DNA from 2 places in the Streptomyces odontotermitis genome. Region 1 is predicted to be linked to the other one. Evidence: riboswitches for the same ligand, from Rfam matches in the RefSeq annotation. Region 1 holds a riboswitch; the other holds the start of a gene.
What was found. Region 1 has a riboswitch for ZMP and ZTP ahead of ACQB60_RS20960 (bifunctional 5,10-methylenetetrahydrofolate dehydrogenase/5,10-methenyltetrahydrofolate cyclohydrolase). Riboswitches for the same ligand answer to the same signal wherever they lie in the genome.
Positions count from the first base shown of each region.

Region 1 (8,002 bases):
GCCGCCCGCGGACCGGACCCTCGGCTGGGTCATGAACTACACCTCCGGTACGACGGGGCGCCCGCGCGGCATCCGCAGGCCGCTGCAGGGCAAGCTCCCCGAGGAGGCGTACCTCGGCGGCTTCCTCGGCATCTTCGGCATCAAGCCGTTCGACGGGAACGTCCACCTCGTCTGCTCGCCGCTCTACCACACGGCCGTGCTCCAGTTCGCGGGCGCCGCCCTGAACATCGGGCACCCCGTCGTCCTCATGGACAAGTGGACGCCCGAGGAGATGCTGCGCGTCATCGACACGTACCGGTGCACGCACACGCACATGGTGCCGACCCAGTTCCACCGCCTCCTCGCGCTCCCGCAGGAGACCAAGGACCGCTACGACGTGTCCTCGATGCGGCACGCCATCCACGGCGCCGCGCCCTGCCCCGACCACGTCAAGCGCGGCATGATCGACTGGTGGGGCACCTGCGTGGAGGAGTACTACGCGGCCAGCGAGGGCGGCGGCGCGTTCGCGACGGCCGAGGACTGGCTGAAGAAGCCGGGCACGGTCGGAAAGGCGTGGCCCATCAGCGAGTTGGCGGTCTACGACGACGACGGCAACCAGCTGCCCGCCGGTGAACTCGGCACGGTCTACATGAAGATGAAGACCGGCGGCTTCTCGTACCACAAGGACGAGGCCAAGACGAAGAAGAACCGCATCGGCGACTTCTTCACGGTCGGCGACCTCGGTGTGCTCGACGAGGACGGCTACCTCTTCCTGCGCGACCGCAAGATCGACATGATCATCTCGGGCGGCGTCAACATCTACCCCGCCGAGATCGAGGCCGGACTCCTGACCCACCCCGCCGTCGCCGACGCCGCCGCGTTCGGCATCCCGCACGACGACTGGGGCGAGCAGGTCAAGGCCGTCGTCGAGGTCGCCGAGGGCTACGAGGCCGGGGAGGCCCTCGCGGCGGAGATCCTCGCCCACTGCGAGACCCAACTCGCGGGCTACAAGCGCCCCAAGAGCGTCGACTTCATCGAGACGATGCCGCGCGACCCGAACGGCAAGCTGTACAAGAGGCGGCTGCGGGACCCGTACTGGGAGGGACGGGAGCGCGCGGTGTGATCGAGCGCGGGGGCGCCGCAGCGGGCGCCGCCTACCGCCGGCCCGCCCCGCCCGGCATCCCCCACGCGACCCCCGTGTGCCGAGGCGCGATCCACTGAGCGGGGCGGCGCACGGGGAACGACTCGTGCGGGGCGTACTCGCGGACGTGCCCGCCGTCGAACGTGACCTTGACGCGGTCGCGCAGCACCGTGATACGCCTCACCCGGTACCAGTGGCCGCCCAGGTGGACCTCTTCGTCCTTGAGGAGGAACTGCGCGGGCTTGGCGTAGTGGGTGTAGCCGTTGGCCGGGGTGGTCACCGGTCTGCCCCTCCGTTCGTGGCCGGACCGCCGGTCGAGGCCGCCGGGCGGGAGTCGCTGGTCGGATTTCGCTGGTCGGATGTCGCTGGTCGGATCCGTCATTCTCGCGTGGCGCGGGGCCTGCCGCATGAGGCGAAGGTCCCCTCGGGTGGCCGTCCGCGCGGGCCGACTACGATGGCCGCGGGCCGTGACTGGCGCTGAGGTGGAGCACCACCGGGGAGCGGCCCGGCTTCCTGCCGATGCCGTGCGCCTGGGCGACTCACCTCTGAGGCTCAGGAGTGGCACATGGCCCGCATACAGCAGTCGTCGGCTCAGCCTTCGCATCAGCACTCGGATCAGCGCTCGGCCCGGCTCATGGACGGCACCGGACTCGCCCGGAGCATCGTCGCGTCGAGCGCGGAGGCCGCCGCCGACATCAGGCGGCGCACCGGTACGGCCCCCTGTCTGGCGACCGTCCTCGTCGGCGAGGACCCGGCCTCGGTGACGTACGTCCGGATGAAGCGCGCCCGCTGCGAGAAGGCGGGCATCACCTCGCGGCACGTCGCCCTGCCCGCCTCCGTCGGCACCGCCGAGCTGGTCGACACGATCGGCGCCCTGTCGGCGGACCCGGACGTGCACGGCATCCTGCTGCAGCACCCCGTCGGACCCCACATCGACGAGCGGGCCGCCTTCGAGGCCATCGACCCGGCCAAGGACGTCGACGGCGTCACCATGCACTCCTTCGCGGCGATGGGCTTCGGGCTGCCCGGCTTCGTCTCCTGCACGCCCGGCGGGATCATGCGGCTCCTCGACGCGTACGACGTCGACCTGACCGGCAAGCACGCCGTCGTCGTCGGGCGCAGCGCCATCCTCGGCAAGCCCGCGGGCCTGCTCCTGCTCGGCCGGGACGCCACCGTCACGTACTGCCACTCCCGCACCACCGACCTCTCCGCGATCGTGCGCGAGGCCGACGTCCTGCTCGCCGCCGTCGGCCGGCCGCGCTTCATCGCCGGTGCGGACATCAAGCCGGGCGCCGTCGTGATCGACGCCGGCTACAACCCGGGGAACGTCGGGGACGTCGACTTCGACACCGCCCGGGAGCGGGCGAGCCTCATCACGCCCGTGCCGGGCGGCGTCGGGCCCATGACCATCGCCGTGCTCCTCGCCCAGACGGTGGAGGCCGCGCAGCGCCAACTCGGCCTCGGCTGACGCGAGCCGGCCCGCCCTCTCCTCCGAGAAGGGGCGGGCCGGACACCCGTATGCGAGGCGCGGTCGGCTACCGGCGCTCGCGCACCCGCTGCACCTTCAGCGCCGGGTCGCTCAGGATGTCCTTCTCGCAGAACCGCGACGTCACCCAGCGCCCCTGCGAGAACAGCTCCGTCTGGTCCCTGAAGTGGGCGGAGCCGGGGTTCGGGGACTGGGAGTAGGTCAGGAGCGTGCGGGCCTTGGGGCAGCGGCCCTTGTCCCAGCCGACGGCCTGGATGTGGCTGGAGCCGTGCTGGACCTCGGTGTAGCCGCCGCCCTGGGCGTTCCAGTCGGCCTCGACCTTGTTCCAGACGCCGAGCCCCTCCGTGCCGCCGTGGACGGGCAGCCGCTTCCCGCCGCGCGTGACGAACTGGTTCTCGCCGAGCGGGGCGTCCAGGGCGATGCCCGCGCCGGTCAGCTCCGTGACCGTGTCGGCGAGGGCGGCCGTGAAGCCCTTCGCGTCGGTGTTGACCGTGTTCGGGGTGCGCACCGGGTCGGCCGCCGAGAACGGCACCTTCCACTGCTCGGCCTTCGGCACCGTCGCCGTGAACCTGCGCCAGAAGCGGTCGAAGAGCAGCGCGCCCCGGCTCCCGGCCGTCATCGCGTGGTCCCAGGAGGCGAGCGCCGCGCACGCCGTGCGTACGTCAACGGGCTTGCCGTCGCTGCCCGTTGCCGTCCCGCCGGGCAGCGCCGCACAGGCGCGCGCGACGTCGTCGGCGGCCAGGTCACCGGCGGGCACACGGTCCGCGAACTGCTGCTTCTGCAGGTCGGAGACCGTCAGCTTGCCCTTCCTCGCCATCGCCGAGACGTCCTCGACGGCGCCGCGCGTGCGCAGGGAGCGCGGTGTGCCGATGTCCCCGAAGATCCGCTCGTAGCCGGTGAGCGGGTGGTCGGCGTTGGTGAGCCAGGCGCTGTTGTTGGAGTTCTCGACGTACGGCGCGTCCTTGAGGGTCGGCATCCGCGACGGCCCGAAGATGCCGGGCTGCAGGGCGTCCTTGTCCCGGCCGAGCGCGCAGTCGGTGCGCGAACCGTCCAGGATCGCCAGGCCCGCCTGCGGATACGTGACCTTGCCGAGCGGCGTGGAGCAGCGCGCCGCCAGGTCGTCGGTGATGCGCGGCAGCACCTGCGACTGGCTGAGCAGCGAGTGGCCCGCGCGGTCGGCGGCGACGGTGTTCACCCAGGGCAGGCCCTGGGTGTCGCGCAGGGAGCGCTGGATGTCGGCGGTGGAGCGGGCCTTGCCGAAGCCGAGGTCGGTGTCGTTGCCGCGCAGATTCACCGCGTTGGGGTCGTTGAGGGCGTACGCCGTGGTCTTCGTCCAGGTCAGCGGGAGATCGGCGCCGAGGCCCGCGACGACGGGCCCGTACCGGGTCCAGTACTGGGTGCGGGTGACGGGCGTGCCGCTCTTGTCGGGCACCGTGACCGTCCGGCGGGTCATCTTCTCCGGCTTGCCGTCCACCAGATACGCGGTGGGGTCCGCGGGGTCGAGGGTGAGCTGGTGGAGGTTCAGGGTGGTGCCGGTCGCGACGGTGTGGCTCCAGGCGACGTTGCCGTTGAAGCCGATGTTGACGACCGACGTGCCGACCAACGAGCCGCCGGAGACGTTGAGTTCACCGGGAATCGTCTGCTGCGACTGCCAGAAGCGGCGGCCGCCGTGCCACGGGTAGTGCGGATTGCCGAGCAGCAGGCCGCGGCCGTTCGCCGTGGTCCTCCCGCTGAACGCCACCGCGTTGGAGCCCATGTCGGCGTCCTCCGTCGACAGGAGCTCGCGCGCGGCCCTGCCGGTCTTCGCCGGGTCGGGCGCGTGCCGCTCGCTGGCGGCGGCCGGGGGAGCGGCGGCGGCGATGCCGTCGACGGCCCGCCCCTGCCCGCCGAGCACCTGCACCGCGAAGCCCATCCGGGCCACGTCCAGCGGCTCGATGCGCTTGACCCAGTCGGCGCCCTTGCACTTCGGGTCGGTGACGCGGTTCTGCTTCAGCCAGGCGTTGTAGCCCGCGGCGAAGCCCCGCATCAGGTCCTTCGAGTCCCGGCTCGCCCCGACGGGCGCGGGCTTCGCGACGAGCTTCTCCACCGTGCCCGCGTCCCGAACGCCCCGGAAGTACAGGTCACTTGAGAGGTTCGTGGTCGCCGACGACAGGGAGCCGTCGGGCTTCCCGTCCTTCCCGAAGTAGCGCGAGCGCTCGCCGCGCACCGTCGCATAGCCCTCGGCGAGCGTGCACACATGGTCGGCGGCCTGCGCCCAGCCGGTGCCGAACCCGAGGTTTTGGTAGTCCTTGGCGACGATGTGCGGAATGCCGTACTGGGTGTAGCGGATCGTGGCGGACAGACCGCCGCCGGAGCGGCGTGCGCCGCCCTCCGGCTCGGCGTGCGCCGACGCGGGCAGCAGGGCCACGGCGGTCAACAGGGTGATGCCGGTGGCGGTCAAGCGTCTGGTGCGGGTACGCAGCATGCCTTTTCGTGCCTCCCAACTCGTCCGACGGAAGGTGCAGTTGCGCATACTAAGCGGTAGGTCACTGGCAGGTACACCGTGTTGACTCGTGTCTTTCGTGCCGCCGCACCCCCCTTGACCGGCGTCCCCGACGCCCCCGAGGATCACGCCATGACGGGCCTCACGGGTGCGACGGGTGTACGCGACAACACGGTCGACGGCGTCCTGCGGCGCAGCGCGCGGCGCACGCCACGGCGGGCGGCGCTCCACTACGGCGACCGCTCCTGGACCTACGCCGCACTCGACGACGCCGTCTCGCGGGCGGCCCGCGTGCTGCACGACGAGGGCCTCGCGCCGGGCGACCGCGTCGCCGCCTACGCCCACAACTCGGACGCCTACCTGATCGGCTTCCTCGCCTGCGCCCGCGCGGGCCTGGTGCACGTCCCGGTCAACCAGAACCTCACCGGCGAGGAACTCGCCTACATCGTCGGCCAGTCGGGCAGCTCCCTGGTCCTCACCGACCCGGACCTGGCCCCCCGCCTCCCGGGCTCCCTCCGCACCCTCCCGCTGCGCGACGCCGACGACTCGCTCCTCGTCCGCCTCGCCGCGACCCCTCCGTACGACGGTCCGCAGCCCGCCGCCGAGGACCTGGCCCAACTCCTCTACACCTCCGGCACGACGGCCCTCCCCAAGGGCGCGATGATGACCCACCGCGCCCTCGTCCACGAGTACGTGAGCGCGCTGCACGCCCTGGACCTCAGGGAGACCGACCGGCCCGTGCACTCGCTGCCGCTGTACCACTCGGCGCAGATGCACGTCTTCCTGCTGCCCTATCTGGCGGTCGGCGCGGAGAACACGGTCCTGGACGCCCCCGACGCGGGCCGGATCTTCGACCTGGTGGCGGCGGGCCGGGCCGACAGCCTCTTCGCCCCGCCCACGGTCTGGATCGGCCTGTCGAACCACCCCGACTTCGCCACCCGCGACCTGAGCGCGCTGCGCAAGGCGTACTACGGGGCGTCGATCATGCCGGTACCGGTACTGGAGCGGCTGCGCGCCCGCCTCCCGGGCCTGGCCTTCTACAACTGCTTCGGCCAGAGCGAGATCGGCCCCCTCGCCACGGTCCTCGGGCCCGACGAGCACGAGGGCCGCATGGACTCCTGCGGGCGGCCCGTGCTGTTCGTGGAGGCCCGGGTCGTCGACGAGTCGGGCAAGGAGGTGCCCGACGGCACCCGGGGCGAAGTGGTCTACCGCTCCCCGCAGTTGTGCGAGGGCTACTGGGACAAGCCCGAGGAGACCGCGGAGGCGTTCCGCGACGGCTGGTTCCACTCGGGCGACCTCGCGGTGCGCGACGCCGAGGGCTACTTCACCGTCGTCGACCGGGTCAAGGACGTCATCAACTCCGGCGGTGTCCTGGTGGCCTCACGCCAGGTCGAGGACGTCCTGTACCAGCACCCGGAGGTCGCCGAGGCCGCGGTGATCGGGCTCCCGGACGAGCGCTGGATCGAGGCGGTGACGGCGGTGGTCGTCCGCAGGGGCGACGTCACCGAGCCCCAGCTCCTCGCCCACGCACGCGAGCAGCTCGCCCACTTCAAGGCCCCCAAGCGCATCGTGTTCGTGGACGCCCTGCCCCGCAACGCCAGCGGCAAGATCCTCAAGCGGGAGCTGCGGGACCGGCTCAGCGGGGCGTGACCCGGGCGCCGTTGATGACCGCCCGGAAGATCCACGCCAGGCGCTCCTCCGGGGAGCCGGAGACCAGGTCGGAGCCGAGGGCCGCGATGCGGGGGTACGCGGCGGGGTCGGCGTCGCGCACGGCGGTGGCGATCGCGTTGTCCTCGCCCTCGGCCGTCGTGGAGTGGGAGCGGGTGGAGTGTTCGGCCGCCGTCGCCGTGGCCACCTGGAGCAGCACGTCGATCCCCCACGCGGCCTGGGCGTCGGGCACCTCGCCCTCGTGCAGGAGGGCGAGCAGCGCCTCGACCAGGGAGAGGTAGTTCGGGCCCGAGGGGCGGGAGACCAGGGCGGAGTGGGCGAGGCTGGGGTTGTCGAACAGGACGCGTGTGTACGAGTCGAGGACCGCGGCGAGCCGGTCGCGCCAGTCGCCGTCCGCCCGCGCCGGGGTGAGGTCGACCGCGCCGAGGAGCTCTTCGAGGATCGCGGCGTGCAGCTCGGCGGTGTTCGCCACGTACACGTAGAGGGAGGCCGGGCCGGTGTCGAGCTCCTGGGCCAGGCGGCGCATGGTGACGCGCTGCAGGCCCTCGCTCTCCATGAGCCGGACGGCGGTCGCCACGATGCCGTCGTAGGTGAGGGCGGGCTTGGCGGGCCGCTCGCGGCGGCTGCGGGGTGCGGGGGTGCGCGGGCTCATGGGATCCACCGTATCGAACATGTTCGGGGCGAACTGGTTCGCCCCGAACGGGGGTTGTCGCTCACTCCGCGTGCGCGTCCTCGGGCTGCGCGGCCTTGGGGAGGAGACGGACCAGGCCGAGGCAGCCCGTGGTGACGGCGAGCATCACGATCAGGCTGACCGTCATGGCGTGCGCCTGGCCGCCGCCGAGCGTGTGGAAGAACACCGTCGTCATCACGGCCGAGCCGATCGCGCTCGCCAGCTGCTGGATCGCGCTGAGCGACCCGCTGGCGCTCCCGGCCTCCTCCGCGTCGACGTCGCCTAGGGCGATGTCGAAGAGGGTGCCGAAGCAGGACCCCATGCCGAGTCCGATGAGGAGCGTCGCCGGGACGAGCGCCCACACGTTCAGCCCGGTCCCGTAGGCGAGGACGAGCCCGAGGGTCCAGGCGCCGCCGAGGAGGGTGAGCACGAGGCCCGCGAGGATGAGGTTGCGCCCGAGCTTCGGCATCAGCGGCCGCACCGCGAACGCGGCGATGATGATGCCGACGGCGATGGGGCTGAGGGAGAGCGCAGCGCCGGTCGGGGTGCGGCCCATGCCTTCCTGGAGGAAGAGCG
Region 1 is NZ_JBNJLS010000007.1:5,474-13,475, forward strand. Features, by position in the region: gene ACQB60_RS20950 (acyl-CoA synthetase) at 1-1,102, shown strand, start outside; gene ACQB60_RS20955 (hypothetical protein) at 1,134-1,400, opposite strand; ZMP/ZTP riboswitch at 1,578-1,663, shown strand; gene ACQB60_RS20960 (bifunctional 5,10-methylenetetrahydrofolate dehydrogenase/5,10-methenyltetrahydrofolate cyclohydrolase) at 1,686-2,588, shown strand; gene ACQB60_RS20965 (penicillin acylase family protein) at 2,656-5,070, opposite strand; gene ACQB60_RS20970 (acyl-CoA synthetase) at 5,221-6,738, shown strand; gene ACQB60_RS20975 (TetR/AcrR family transcriptional regulator) at 6,725-7,408, opposite strand; gene ACQB60_RS20980 (MFS transporter) at 7,470-8,002, opposite strand, start outside.

Region 2 (8,002 bases), on a different contig from region 1:
GTCACCCGCACGAGCTGCGGTGACGCCCCGGTCGATCCACTCGGCGACGGTCGGCATGTGGTCGGCGGTGAGGCCCCGCGAGGTGAGGGACGGGGTGCCGATGCGGACGCCGGAGGGGTCGAAGGGCTTCCTCGGGTCGTACGGGACGGTGTTGTAGTTCACGACGATCCCGGCCCGGTCGAGCGCCTTCGCGGCCACCTTGCCGGGGACGTCCTTGGGGGTGAGGTCCATCAGGATCAGGTGGTTGTCGGTGCCGCCGGAGACAAGGTCGAAGCCGCGCGCGAGGAGGGCGTCGGCGAGGGCCTTGGCGTTGGCGACCACGGCGTGCGCGTAGGTGCGGAAGTCCGGCCTCGCCGCCTCGTGCAGGGCGACGGCGATCGCTGCGGTGGTGTGGTTGTGCGGGCCGCCCTGGAGCCCGGGGAAGACGGCCTTGTCGATGGCCTTGGCGTGCTCCTCGCGGGACATCAGCAGGGCGCCGCGCGGGCCGCGCAGGGTCTTGTGGGTGGTCGTGGAGATCACATCGGCGTGCTCGGCGGGCGAGGGGTGGGCGCCGCCCGCGACCAGGCCCGCGATGTGGGCGATGTCCGCGACGAGGACGGCCCCGGCCTCGCGGGCGATCTCCGCGAAGCCCGCGAAGTCGATGGTGCGGGGCAGCGCGGTGCCACCGCAGAAGATCAGCTTCGGGCGCTCCTTGAGGGCCAGGTCGCGCACCTCGTCGAGGTCGACGAGCCCGGTGTCCTGCCGCACCCCGTACTGCACTCCCTGGAACCACTTGCCGGTCGCCGAGACGCCCCAGCCGTGCGTGAGGTGGCCGCCCATCGGCAGGGCCATGCCCATCACGGTGTCGCCGGGCTCGGCGAAGGCCAGGTAGACGGCGAGGTTGGCCGGGGAGCCGGAGTAGGGCTGGACGTTGGCGTGGTCGACGCCGAAGACGGCCTTGGCGCGGTCCTGGGCGAGCCGCTCCACCTGGTCGATGACCTGCTGGCCCTCGTAGTAGCGGCGGCCCGGGTAGCCCTCGCTGTACTTGTTCTGCAGGACCGTGCCGGTGGCCTCGAGGACGGCCGTGGAGACGTAGTTCTCGCTGGGGATCAGGCGCAGCGTCTCCGCCTGGAGCTGCTCCTCGGCGCCGACGAGGCCGGCGAGCTCGGGGTCCTCGGCGGCGAGGGCGGGGTGCGACAAGGGGAGAGTCATGGTGGTGGCCTCCGGGGCATGCGGTCAGGTCGTGTCCGTACGTGACGTGCTCCCGGGGTGCCCAGGCGGGCGGCACCTCGAAGGTCTTACCCATGGCGGGGCTCCCTCGGGGTCGGTTCCCCGTACGCCAGTCGCCCTGCCGGTGAGAACACAGTAACGGGCGCGCCGGTACGGCAGGTTTCCCTGTCCGCGATGCGAGCGACGATAGGAATTGGGCCACGAGCCCCGCCTCCCATCCGCCGTGTGTGCCGAAGAACGGAGACCCCGTGTCCGCTACGGAAGCCCTCATCGCCCAGGCCGAAGCCCACAGCGCCCACAACTACCACCCGCTGCCCGTCGTGATCGCCTCGGCCGACGGCGCATGGATGACCGACGTCGAGGGGCGCCGCTTCCTCGACATGCTCGCCGGGTACTCGGCGCTCAACTTCGGACACGGCAACCGCCGCCTCGTCGAGGCCGCGAAGGCCCAGCTCGACCAGGTCACGCTGACCTCGCGGGCCTTCCACCACGACCGGTTCGCGGCGTTCTGCACGCGCCTGGCCGAGCTGTGCGGCAAGGAGATGGTGCTGCCCATGAACACCGGCGCCGAGGCGGTCGAGACGGCCGTGAAGACGGCGCGGAAGTGGGGCTACCGGGTCAAGGGCGTGCCGGACGGGCGGGCGAAGATCGTCGTGGCGGCCGACAACTTCCACGGCCGCACCACGACCATCGTCAGCTTCTCCACCGACCCCGAGGCGCGCGCCGACTTCGGCCCCTACACGCCGGGCTTCGAGATCGTCCCGTACGGCGACACGGAGGCGCTGCGGGCGGCCGTCGACGAGAACACGGTGGCCGTGCTGCTCGAACCCATCCAGGGCGAGGCGGGCGTCCTGGTGCCGCCGCCCGGATACCTCGCGGCCGTACGGGAGTTGACGCGGGAGCGGAACGTGCTCTTCATGGCGGACGAGATCCAGTCCGGCCTCGGCCGCACCGGGCGCACCTTCGCCTGTGAGCACGAGGGCGTGGTGCCCGACGTGTACCTGCTCGGCAAGGCGCTCGGCGGCGGCGTCGTGCCGGTCTCCGCGGTGGTGGCCGACGCCGACGTGCTCGGCGTCTTCCACCCCGGCGAGCACGGCTCGACCTTCGGCGGCAACCCGCTCGCCTGCGCGGTCGGCCTGGAGGTCGTCGACATGCTCTCCACCGGCGAATTCCAGGCCCGCGCCACCGAGTTGGGCGAGCACCTGCACGCCGAGCTGGGGCTGCTCACCGGCACCGGGAAGGTCACGGCGGTGCGCGGGCGCGGGCTGTGGGCCGGGGTCGACATCAGCCCCGCGTACGGGACGGGGCGGGACATCTCGCAGAAGCTGATGGACCGGGGCGTCCTGGTGAAGGACACCCACGGGTCCACGATCCGGCTCGCGCCGCCCCTGGTGATCAGCAAGGAGGACCTGGACTGGGGGCTCGACCAGCTGCGGGCCGTCCTCAGCTGACCGGCTGCCGGTTCAGGCTTTGCGTGCGACGCCGCCGAACATCGCCACGTCCTCCAGCGGACCCTCGGCGGCGTCCGCACGCCACTTGTTGCACGACACGACGCCCGGTTCGAGGAGGTCAAGGCCGTCGAAGAACCGGGTGATCTGCTCGGGGGTGCGCTGGGTGAGCTTCGGGGTGCCGTGCTCGTTCCAGAACGCGACGGCGGCGTCCACGTCGGGCATGTCCGGCCGGGTGATGGTGTGGCTGAGGACGAGGTGGCTGCCGGACGGCAGGGCGTCCATGACGCGCCGCACGACGCCGTACGCCTCGGAGTCGTCGTCGAGGAAGATGACGACGCCGAGCAGGATCAGGGCGACGGGCTTGCTGAAGTCCAGGGTCTTCGCGGCCTGTTCGAGGATCACGTCGACGTCGCGCAGGTCCTGGTCGAGGTAGTCGGTGCGGCCCTCGGGGGTGCTGGTGAGCAGCGCGCGGGCGTGGACGAGGACCAGCGGGTCGTTGTCCACGTAGACGACGCGGGACTCCGGGGCGAGGCGCTGGGCCACCTCGTGGGTGTTGTCGGCGGTGGGCAGGCCCGTACCGATGTCCAGGAACTGCCGTATGCCCTCCTTCGCCACCAGGTGCTGCACCGCGCGGCCGAGGAAGACCCGGTCGGCGCGGGCGTACTCCCCGATGCCGGGGTGGAGCTCGCGGATCTGGTCGCCCGCCGCCTGGTCCACCTCGTAGTTGTCCTTGCCGCCGAGCCAGTAGTTCCAGATGCGCGCCGTGTGCGGCTGGCTTGTATTGATCCTGTCGTCCATGGGTGCAGGGTATGCGGCGCACAACGGGACGTCTCCGCCGGGGAGTTCAAAGAATTCTCCGGCGGTCAGAGGATCACGTGGGGCAGGAAACGGGCGTACTCGTCCGTGATCAGGCCCGCGGACTCCCGGATGCCGAGGCCCGCCGCCTCCCCCTCGACGACCCACGCGCCCAGCACCGTGCGGTTGCCGTCGAAGTCCGGCAGCGGCGCCAACTCCTGGTAGCAGCAGGGCTCTTCGCGTACGGCGGCGGGGGCACCCGGGTCGTGGACCGTCACCCCCGCGCCCTCCCGGCCCAGGAGGGGCTTGGCGACCCAGCCCGTCGTGGCGGCGAGGTCGCGCGGGCCGTCCAGGTAGGCGGGGAGCAGGTTCGGGTGGCCCGGATACAGCTCCCAGAGGACCGCGAGCAGCGCCTTGTTGGACAGCAGCATCTTCCAGGCGGGTTCGATCCACAGCGTGCTGCCCGTGCCGCCGCCGTTGTCCAGGGTGTCCAGGACGTGCGGGCCGAAGCGGTCCGTGGCCAGCCACTCCCAGGGGTAGAGCTTGAAGCAACTGCGCACAAAGCGGAGCTTCTTGTCGACGAAGCGGCCGGAGAGACCGTCCCAGCCGATGTCCTCCATCGAGATGGACTCCGTGGCCAGGCCCGCCTGGTCGGCCGTCTCCCGCAGATACGCGACCGTCATCAGGTCCTCGCCGAGCTCGTCGCCCGCGGAGTGCGCGAAGTAGAGGGGGCTGCCCGGCGGGAGCAGCTCGGCCTGCTTCCGCCAGGCTTCGACCAGGCGCTCGTGGAGGGAGTTCCACTGGTCGGCGCCCGGGAAGCGCTCCTCCATCCAGAACCACTGGGGGCTGGCCGCCTCGACGAGGGAGGTCGGGGTGTCCGCGTTGTACTCGAGGAGCTTCGCCGGGCCCGTCCCGTCGTACCGCAGGTCGAACCGGCCGTAGAGGGACGGGAGTTCCGCCCTGCGGCGCCAGGACTCCTTGACGAGCGCGGTGAGGCGGGGGTCGGTGATGCCCAGGTCCTCCGCCAGCCGGTCGCGGCTGACCAGGTGCTCCGCCGCCGCGAGACACATCGCGTGCAGTTCCTCGACCACCTCCTCCAGCGCCTCCACCTCGGGCAGCGAGAAGACGTAGTACGCGGACTCGTCCCAGTACGGGCGCAGCGTGTCGTCCGGGTAGCGGGTGAGCGGGTAGATGAGGCCCTGGTCCTCGACTGTCTGCTGCCAGCCGGGGCGGGGGGTGGTGGTGTGGCGTTTCATGGGGGTGCGGTTGTCTCTGGCTCTCTGTTCGTTCAGCCGCCGCCGCTGCCCGAGCAGCCGAAGCCGTTCCTGTCCACAGCCTCGCTGCGGCTGAACGTGCCGTCGTCCGCGCGGCGGCCGGTGACGTCCGCGTCGTAGTACCAGGCGGCGTCCACGCGGCCCTGCCTGCCGGTGCCGAAGGACCCCGGGGAACCCTTGCGGGACGACGATGAGCCCTGCGCGCCCGACGCGCAGTTGCTGTCGCTCACGATGCGGTAGCCGTCGGTGAAGTTGTAGCTGTCGCGGTCCACGCAGCGGCGGTCCGGGTCGGAGCCGCAGGATGTGAGGGCCGCGGCGAGCACGCCCATGCCGCCGAGGGCGACGGTGCTTGAGCGCATCCGGCGGCGTGAGGCCGGGGCTGGGGTCGGCGCCGGCGTCGGCGTCGGGACTTCGGTCATGGTGCGTGAGGGTAGGCAACGCCCGGGCGGGCCCGCCGGGCGCCCCCTGGGCCTCAGCCTCAACTACTGTCCCTTCATGCCCCTTGGGATGATTTGCGCACTGGGTTCCGCGGTCTGCTTCGGTACGGCCTCCGTCTTCCAGGCGGTCGCCACCCGCTCCACGGCGCCCGGCTCCGGCTCCGGCGTCGACCCGGCGCTGCTGCTGCGCGCGGCACGCCAGTGGCGCTACCTGCTCGGCCTCGCCCTGGACGGCCTCGGCTTCCTCCTCCAGATCGTCGCGCTCAGATCGATCCCCATCTACGCGGTGGGGGCGGCGCTCGCGGCCTCGCTGGCGGTCACGGCGGTGGTGGCGGCGCGGCTGCTGCACGTGCGGCTGAGCGGGGTGGAGTGGGGTGCCGTGGGGGTCGTCTGCGCGGGTCTGGCGATGCTGGGGCTGGCCTCCGGCGACGAGGGCGAGCACGGCGGGTCGGCGACGCTGCGGTACGCGATGCTCGGGGTCGCGGTGGCCGTGCTGCTGCTCGGTGCGGTGGCGGGCAGGCTTCCCGACCGGGGGCGTGCGCTGGCGCTGGGTCTGGGGGCGGGGTGCGGCTTCGGCGTGGTGGAGGTGACGGTGCGCCTCATCGACGACGTCTCGCCGGGTGCGCTGCTCTCCAATCCCGCGACGTACGCCCTGCTCGTGGGTGGTGGCGCGGCGTTCCTGCTGCTCACGTCGGCGCTGCAGCGGGGGTCGGTGACGACGGCGACGGCCGGGATGGTCATCGGCGAGACGGTCGGTCCGGCGCTGGTGGGCGTGGTGTGGCTGGGTGACCGGACGCGGGAGGGCCTGGGGTGGCTGGCGGTGCTGGGGTTTGTGGTGGCGGTGGTGGGGGCGCTGGCGCTGGCGCGCTTCGGGGAGGCGCCCGCGGAGCAGGCGGCGGACGCCGTGCGGTGAGCGTGCGTGCCGGGCGTCGGGACGCGGGCGGGGGCTGAAGGGCAGGCCCTCAGAGGACCGGGCCGGGGCGGGCGAGGAGTGAAGGGCAGGCCCTCAGGGGGCCGGGGCGGGCGAGGGGTGAAGGGCAGGCCCTCAGGGGGCCGGGGCGGGTGGGGGCGTGAGGGCGTAGGCGAGGGCGGCGTCGGGGGCGGCGGCGTAGCCGGTGTCGAAGGCGGTGCGGTAGGCGTCGTCGCCGATGAGGCCGCGGGCCTGCTTCTCGGTCGCGATGCGCGCGCCGACGAGTCCGTCCACGCCCATCTGAGGGGTGCCGATGGCGTGCCAAGTCTGCTCGGCGATGCCGAGGAGCCGGGCGGCGCACTCGGCCTGCCCGGCGGCGACGGCGGCGGAGGCGAGCACGTCGATGGCCATGGCGATGGCGAGATGGTCCCGGAAGCGGCGCTTGCCGTCGAGGGCGGTGCGGGCCCGGGCCGCGGCCTCCTCCACCCGCCCCAGTCCGAGCGCCGCGAGGGCGCGCATGTAGTCGGCCCAGGCGTGGGCCCAGGTCTCACCGCGCCGGGCGCACTCGGAGGCCACCTCGTCGGCGGCGGCCATGGCTTCGGTGAACTCCCCGATGAAGTTGTGGACGACGGCCCGTCCGGCCACGGCAAGGAACCACGCCTCGTGGTAGCGCCCGCCGTCCGCGGGACGGCGCGGTGTCGTGCCGAACACCTCGACGGCGCGCGTCAGTTGACCGCTCAGTGCGAGAGCCTGGCCTTCGAGAATGGCCGCGGCGACCGGGCTGGTCTCGTCGGTGTCGTCCGCGGTGGCCTCGCGGAAGGCGGCGGCGACGGCGGCGATGGTCTCCGTGTCGCCCTGGGCGGCGGCGACGATGCCACGGGCGAACAGGGCTCGCGCACGGGCCGGTGCGGGGGTGTCGTCGAGGGCCAGGACCTGGTCGAGGTAGTGCCGGCCTTCCCGGACGAAGCCACAGGCGAACCAGAGGAACCACAGCGTCCCGCCCAGCTCCGCGGCGGTGCCCCCGTCCCGTTCCGCGAGGCAGAGGTCGAGGGCGGCGCGGAGGTTGGCGTGCTCGGCGACCGTCCGCTCGTACCAGACGAGTTGATCCGGCCCCATCCAGGCGGCGTCCGCCCGGTGGGCCAAGGTCCGGTAGTGCTCCAGGTGGCGGTGGCGCAGGGTGCGTTCCTCGCCCAGGCTGCGCAGCCAGCAGGCGCCGAACTCGCGGATGGTGTCCAGCATCCGGTAGCGCGTCCCCGAGCCGCCGCCCGGGGCGAAGGTGAGCAGGGACTTGTCCGCGAGCCCGGCCAGCAGGCCCTCGATGGCGCCCTCGGGCAGCCGGGCGTCGGCGCACACGTCGCGGGCCGCCGCCGCGTCGAAGCCGCCCGCGAAGACCGAGAGCCGGGCCCACAGCAGCCGCTCGTGCGGGTCGCACAGCTCGTGGCTCCAGCCGATCGCCGTGCGCAGGGCCTGGTGCCACGGCGGGTCGGCCTCGTGCACCAGCTCCTCGGTGGTGCCCAGGACGGAGAAGCGGTCGTCGAGGCGTGCGGTCAGCTCGGCCATGGACAGGTCGCGCAGGCGGGCGGCGGCCAGCTCGATGGCGAGCGGGAGGCCGTCCAGGCGGTGGCAGAGGCGTACGAGGCCGGAGCGGTTGGCGTCGCAGACGGCGAACCCGGGCACCGCCTCGGCCGCACGGGCGGCGAGCAGGGCGACCGCGTCCGCCTCGCCTCCGTGACCGCCCTCGCCCCGCACCGGCAGCGGCGCCACGGTCAGCAGGCGCTCCGCGCCCAGGCCCAGCGGGCGGCGGCTGGTCACCAGGATCCGCAGCCCCGGCGCCGCCGCCAGCAGCGCCTCGGCCATCGGCGCGCACCGGTCCACCAGATGCTCACAGGTGTCGAACACCAACAGCAGCTCACGGTCCGCCAGATA
Region 2 is NZ_JBNJLS010000019.1:115,953-123,954, reverse strand. Features, by position in the region: gene glyA (serine hydroxymethyltransferase) at 1-1,191, opposite strand, end outside; ZMP/ZTP riboswitch at 1,244-1,336, opposite strand; gene rocD (ornithine--oxo-acid transaminase) at 1,458-2,660, shown strand; gene ACQB60_RS35850 (SAM-dependent methyltransferase) at 2,673-3,458, opposite strand; gene ACQB60_RS35845 (glutathionylspermidine synthase family protein) at 3,524-4,711, opposite strand; gene ACQB60_RS35840 (hypothetical protein) at 4,744-5,148, opposite strand; gene ACQB60_RS35835 (DMT family protein) at 5,237-6,079, shown strand; gene ACQB60_RS35830 (ATP-binding protein) at 6,212-8,002, opposite strand, start outside.
Region 2: it holds a riboswitch for ZMP and ZTP, as region 1 does, so the genes downstream of both, glyA (serine hydroxymethyltransferase) here and ACQB60_RS20960 (bifunctional 5,10-methylenetetrahydrofolate dehydrogenase/5,10-methenyltetrahydrofolate cyclohydrolase) in region 1, are expected to answer to the same signal.